DNA from 3 places in the Mesorhizobium sp. M1169 genome. Region 2 is predicted to be linked to each of the others. Evidence: predicted binding sites of a transcription regulator. Region 2 holds the regulator's gene; each other region holds the start of a gene.
What was found. Region 2 encodes PhoB, which activates phosphate uptake and scavenging genes when phosphate is short. Its sites were predicted from a motif close to TGTCATNNANCTGTCAT; they were not measured.

Region 1 (2,200 bases), on a different contig from region 2:
CGGCGGTGGCCGACAGCGGCGCCGGTGGGTGGGCAAGGGCCGGCAAGGGCTGGACGCTGCCCGGCCGCGCCATCGCGTCCATGACGGCACGGAATACGGTCTGGGCATTGAATACCGGATCGGCGAAGCCGCCTTCAATGGATTGAGTGGCGATATCCATCAGTCTTCTCCGCGCACCATGGTGAAGAAATCGACCTTGGTCGCCGCCGTCTCGGCGCGGCGCTGTTCACGCCTTGGCCAGTGCCGCCTGCAAGGGCGCAACGATCCTGGTCTCGACCTCATTGCGGTGGGCCGGGTCCTGCCACAGCGCATCGGCGATTGCCGCCAGCCTTGCCTTCTGCTTGTCGCGGCCGAGCGCGTAGCAGTGGCCGACATGGCCGGACGCAAGCCGCACCGTGGCACGGGTGACCGTCGCCTCGCCGACATTGAAAGGGGCACCACCGCCGCCGATGCGGCCGCGTACCGTAACCAGGCCGGTTTCGGGGCCACGCAGAAGTTCCGCTTCGCAAGGCAGGCCGGCTTCGTCCCAGAGGCGGACGATGTCGTCGCCGGCCGATTGCGCCAGCGTCGCCATCACGGCCTTGCGCTCGGCCTGCTCTCGCGCTTCCCGTCCTCGCATGGCCGGTGCTCCTCGTCTGCCTTCATTTGTCTATTGATATAGACAACTATACAAATTATATCCATTATCTAGCGCGTGTCCATGACGGGCACGTGACACGGACCGAAAGATCGGCGCGAGGAATTGGGGCGGGAGATGATCGGACGAGCCAACAGCATCGAGCGGCGCAGCGGTGTCGCGCTGTGGCGGCAGATCGCCGACCAGATCCTGCATTCGATCGCCGCCGGCGATTTTCCCGAGAATGCCGCGCTGCCGCCGGAGATCGCGTTGGCCGGACGCTATGGCGTCAACCGCCACACGGTGCGTAGCGCTATCGCAGCGCTGGTGCAGGAGGGTGTGCTCAGGGCGGAGCAGGGGCGCGGCACCTTCGTGCTGCCGCGCAAGCTGCTGTCTTATCCGATCGGCGCCCGCACCCGCTTTTCCGAGGGATTGCAAGGACAGGCGTCCGAGCGGCATATCACCTTGCTCGCGTCATCGATCGAGCCGGCCAACCGTCGTGTCGCAGAGGGCTTAGGCCTTGCGACGGGGGCCGATGTGATACGCCTGGAAACGCGCGGCGAAGCCGATGGAATGCCGGTATCCCGCGCGGCCGGCTGGTTCGATGCCAGGCGCTTTGCCGGCATCGATGCCGCCATGGCGGAAACCGGTTCGATCACCGCATCGCTGGCACGTTTCGGCATCGACGACTATCTCAGGCAATCGACCGTGCTGTCGGCGCGCCATGCCGATGCCGCCGACCTTGCTGACCTCGACCTGCAGCCCGGCGCCATCGTGCTAGTGACGGTCGCCGTCAACGTCACGCCCGACGGTCAGCCGATACAGTTTTCGGAGTCGCGCTTCCCGGCCGAGCGGATCGAGCTCAAATTGTCGGCGCTCTGAGATGCGGCAGCCCTGGCATCATCCGACTTGAATGACGGCCTTGATCAGGCCGGACTTCTCATGCGCCCAGCGGGCGAGGTCGTGCGGCGTCTCGCCAAGCGTGGTGCGGTGGGTGACCAGCTTTGCCAGCGGCAGCGCGCCGTTGCGGATCGAGGCGGCGACATGGTCGAAATCGGCACGCAGGGCGTTGCGGCTGCCGATCAGCATCATCTCGCGCTTGTGGAATTCGGGATCGGAAAAGGCGATGTCGTCCTTGACGACGCTGACCAGGACCAGCGCCCCGCCGTGCGCGACATGGGCGAAGGCCGACTGCACCGACCGGGTGTTGCCGGTGGCATCGAAAACCACGTCGAAGCCGTCGCCGCCGGTTGCTTCCCGCACCAGGTCGGCAGCAGCGCCCCGCGAGCCGTCGAGGGTCGCGAAGCCGAGTTCGCTTTCGGCGAAACCCAGCCTCTCCGCACTCATGTCGAGCAGCATCACGTCTAGCCCGGCGATGCGGGCGAACAGCGCCGTGCCGAGCCCGATCGGGCCTGCACCGATGACCAGTGTGCGCGCACCTGGATCAGCGAGCGAGCGCCGCACGGCATGGGCGCCGATCGCCAGGAATTCGACGGCGGCAGCATCGGCCAGCGACAGGCCGTTTGCCGGATAAAGATTTTGCGCCGGCACCAGGATCTGCTCGCACATGGCGCCGTCGCGGTG
Region 2 (2,200 bases):
CTGGCGATTCAGGGCATTACCGACTCCCCTGCACGCGCCATGCTGTGGTCGCCGATCACGCCGCAGACCGACATCGCCTTTGCCGACATGCTGGAGGACGAATTCGGCATCCCGGCAACGGTGGAGAACGACTGCAACATGATGGCGGTGGCTTTGCGCTGGCGCAATCCGGATCGCTATCGCGATGACTTCATCGCCATCCTGCTTTCGCATGGCATCGGCATGGGGCTGGTGCTGAAGGGCGAACTGTTCACCGGGACGCATTCCTCGGGCGGCGAATTTGGCCACATGATCCATCGTCCGGGCGGCGCGCTCTGCCGTTGCGGGCGGCGCGGCTGCATCGAGGCGTATGCCGGCAACTACGCCATCTGGCGCAACGCCAGGCAGATGAGCGAAGACAGCGAACCGGTCGCCGACGTCAGCGACGCCGACATGCGCGCACTGGCGGCCCGGGCGCGCGAGAAAGATGGGCCGGAACGCGAGGCCTACCGCAAGGCCGGCGAAGCGCTGGGTTTCGGTCTCGGCTCGCTGTTCGCGCTGATCGATCCGGCACCGGTCGCGATGGTCGGCGCCAGTGCCGCCGCCTTCGATCTGATCGAGCCGGCCTTGCGGAAGGCAATCGCCCAGACCGCCGGCGGCCAGCATTCAGGCTCGATCTCCTTCGATACAGAGCCGAACGAATTGCCTCTGATCCGCGAAGGCTGCGCGATGCGGGCGTTAAGCTTCGTCGACCAGGAGATTTTCGCGCCGGGCGCGCAAATGAGGCCCAGCGTCAGAAAGAACGTAGCCTGACCAGGCGGGTCAATCTTCCCTGATCGCATAGCCGGCGCCGCGGATGGTGCGGATGACATCCGGCATCCGGCCGTTGTTGACGGCTTTGCGCAGCCGCCCGACATGCACGTCGACGGTGCGTTCGTCGATGTAGATTGTCTCCCCCCAGACATTATCGAGTAACTGGCTGCGCGAGAAGACACGGCCCGGATGCCGCATCATGAACTCGAGCAGCCGGAATTCGGTCGGCCCGAGCCTGATTTCGCTCTTCTTGCGATAGACCCTGTGCGATTCGCGATCGAGCACGATGTCGCCGACCTTCAGCACGCTGGACAGCACTTCCGGCTTGGCGCGCCGCAGCAGCGCCTTGACCCTGGCCATGAATTCCGGTGTCGAAAACGGCTTGACCAGATAGTCGTCGGCGCCGGTCGAAAGACCGCGCACCCGGTCGCTCTCCTCGCCGCGCGCGGTCAGCATGATGATCGGCAGCCGCTCGGTTTCGGGGCGCACCCGCAACCGACGACAGAGCTCGATGCCGGAAACCGCTGGTATCATCCAGTCGAGCACCAAAAGGTCGGGCACATTCTCCTGCAAACGGATCTCGGCTTCGTCGCCGCGTGTCACCACCTCGACCTGGTAGCCTTCGGATTCGAGATTGTAGCGGAGCAGCACACCCAACGGCTCCTCGTCCTCCACCACCATTATGCGTGGTGCGATCATCGGCTGGGCACCCCCATCATGTCACCGGTGCGGACATTGTCGTTTCGTCCTGCTTCGGACGATTGACCGGCAATTGCTCGCCGGTCAGCACATAATACGCATTTTCGGCGATGTTGGTGACATGGTCGCCGATCCGCTCCAGATTCTTGGCGCAGAACAGCAGGTGCGTGCAAGCGGTGATGTTGCGCGGATCTTCCATCATGTAGGTCAACAGCTCGCGGAACACGGACGTGTATTTGACGTCGATGCGCTCGTCGGCGGCACGCAGCTTGGCCAACGCGGCCGCATCGCCTGCAGCATATTCCTCGATGACACCCTGCACCTGGATGAGAACCAGCTGCGCCATCGCGTCGATGGAATGCGACAGGTCCCGCGGCGTGGCGCTGAGGCCGACCGCACTCACGCGCTTGGCGATATTCTTGGCAAGGTCGCCGATGCGTTCGAGGTCGCCCGCCATGCGGATCGCTCCGACCACATGGCGAAGATCGTGGGCCATCGGCTGGCGTTTGGCGATCAGGGTGATGGCGCGGTCGTCCAGTTCGCGTTGACGCGCATCCATGATGGCGTCGTCGGAAACGACGCGTTGCGCCAGCACGTTGTCGGAATTCAACAGCGCCTTGGTCGCCCCGCCGACCATCGAACCGGCGAGGTCGGCCATGTCGCGGATCAGCTTGCTGATCTGCTCGAGATCCTCGTCGAAAGAAGCGAC
Region 3 (2,200 bases), on a different contig from region 2:
GATTTTCCAGGTTGCGTTGGAATTCGCCAGTTCACGCTTCAGCCACTTGATCTGCTGTTCACCGAGGATGCGCGATTGCGGCGTCATCGTCTCCTGCATATCCGGACCGTTGGGGCCGCGGTAGGAACGCATGTCGAGGAAGAACACGTCGAGCAGCGGACCATAGGCGATCTTGCGGTAGACGCGGCCGGGCTCCGACGGCTCGTAACGGATCGTCGTCATTTCGTGGAAGGCGCGCGCCGCACGTGCCGCCAGCACATGGATGGATTTTTCAGTGTAGCGATCGTCGGCGCTCAGGTCCTTCGAGTCCGACCAGTTGTTCAGCACCTCGTGGTCATCCCACTGATAGAAGGTCGGACAGATGGCGCTGAGCGCCAGCACATGCCTGTCCATCATGTTGTATTTCCACTGCGCCCGGTATTCGTCCAGCGTCTCGGCAACCTTGCGCTTCTCGTCGATCAGCACTTTGTTTTTCCACTTGCCGCCGTTGGGCAGGTCGACCTCGTCCTTCATCGCACCATCGGCATAGATCGTATCGCCCGAATGCAGGAAGAAGTCGGGCGTGTGCTTGGCAATGGCGGCGTAGGTCTTCATGCCGGTCTCGTCGATGCCCCAACCTTGGCCGGCGGTGTCGCCCGACCAGGCAAAGCGAATGTCGCGCTTCGAGGCAGGTGCCGTGCGGAAGCGGCCGACGACCGGCTCGGAAACGGCGTTGATGTCGGCAAGATCGGCCGCGACCATGCGGTAGAAGATGTCCTGGTCGGAGGCGAGATCGGTAAGCAGCCGCTTCACCGTATAGTCGCTGGCCGGCGAGGTATCGAGCGGCGCCAGGCGGACGGCATTGGTGAAGCTTTCGGTCGACGACACCTCGAACATGACGCGCGACGGCCGGTCGGTGCGTGTCCAGACCATGCCGCTGGTGGCGTCGACGTCGCCGGATTGGATGCCATGGGTGAACGCCGGGCGCTGATTGGCGCGCGAGTAATAGGGAAGGGCGAGGCCCGAGGCGCCGACCAGGCCAACGGCGCTGGCCGACGTGACGAAAGCGCGCCGCGTCATCGAAATCTTGTTCATGGCTGTCTCCTGGATGGCATTGAACGTCGCCGCCAAGCTCCAGCTTCAATGTTTCAGGCACATTTCGAAACGATGAAGGTTTGATAACAGTGAACAGGCTGGCGAATCTCCCCCCTCGAGGGGGAGATGTCGCCGAAGGCGACAGAGGGGGTCGTCTCGGATGGAGCACCGACCTCTTGCGCCTGCGATAAGGGGCCGAGCCCCGTTGGACCGACCCCCTCTGGCCGCTTCGCGGCCATCTCCCCCTCAAGGGGGGAGATTAGCACGGCCGATTGCGCCCTACGCCGCCTGCGGTTCCGGATCAAACGCCGGGCGGCTGGTGTTGATCAACAGCGAGATGCAGGCGGCGGCTATTGCCGTCATACCGGCGATCAGGAAGGCAAGCTCGTAATTGCCTTGCAGCTCGCGCATGGTGCCGCCGAAGAAGGCCGCTGTCGCGGCGCCAACCTGATGGCCGGCGACGATCCAGCCGAAGACGATCGGCCCGCTGCGGTCGCCGAACGCCTCGTTGGAAAGCCTGAGCGTCGGCGGCACCGTGGCGATCCAGTCCAGTCCGTAAAACACCGCGAAGATGATCAGGCTGGTCGCCGAGAAGCCGGAATAGGGCAGATAGATCAGCGACAGGCCGCGAATGCCGTAATAGACGCCGAGCAGCTTGCGCGGGTCGAAACGGTCGGTGAGCCAGCCCGACAGCGTCGTGCCGATCAGGTCGAAGATGCCCATCATCGACAGCAGGCCTGCGGCCTGCACTTCGCCGATGCCCATATCGCCGCAAAAGGCGATCAGATGCGTGCCGACCAACCCATTGGTGGTGAAGCCGCAAACGAAGAAGGTGGCGAACAGATACCAGAACACGCGCGTGCCGGCGGCGCGGCGCAGCGTGCTCAATGTATGCGAAAGGAAATTGCCTTGCGAGGCTGGCGGCACCGGCGGCACGTCGTCGGCATCGGCGCCATAGCGGACCATGCCGATCGACGCCGGGCGCTCCGGCACCAGCATATAGACCAGCGGCACCAGGCAGGCGGTGGCCACGGCAATGGCGATGGCGACCGGCTTCCAGCCGCCCGACTGGGCGAGCGAGGCGAGCAGCGGCAGGAAGACCAGCAGCCCGGTGGCACTGGACGCC

Region 1: a site for PhoB is predicted at 701-717, ahead of phnF (phosphonate metabolism transcriptional regulator PhnF). Genes of this name have one in related genera too.
Region 3: a site for PhoB is predicted at 1,147-1,163, ahead of NKH41_RS05615 (alkaline phosphatase D family protein). Genes of this name have one in related genera too.

What each region holds. Positions count from the first base shown of each region.
Region 1 covers NZ_JAMYME010000021.1:79,603-81,802, reverse strand. Annotated here, with positions in the region: gene phnH (phosphonate C-P lyase system protein PhnH) at 1-160, opposite strand, end outside; partial or broken gene phnG (phosphonate C-P lyase system protein PhnG) at 160-619, opposite strand; gene phnF (phosphonate metabolism transcriptional regulator PhnF) at 755-1,498, shown strand; gene NKH41_RS20440 (zinc-binding alcohol dehydrogenase family protein) at 1,517-2,200, opposite strand, start outside.
Region 2 covers NZ_JAMYME010000033.1:38,297-40,496, forward strand. Annotated here, with positions in the region: gene NKH41_RS25495 (ROK family protein) at 1-792, shown strand, start outside; gene phoB (phosphate regulon transcriptional regulator PhoB) at 802-1,491, opposite strand; gene phoU (phosphate signaling complex protein PhoU) at 1,508-2,200, opposite strand, start outside.
Region 3 covers NZ_JAMYME010000004.1:86,261-88,460, reverse strand. Annotated here, with positions in the region: gene NKH41_RS05615 (alkaline phosphatase D family protein) at 1-1,074, opposite strand, end outside; gene NKH41_RS05610 (MFS transporter) at 1,354-2,200, opposite strand, start outside.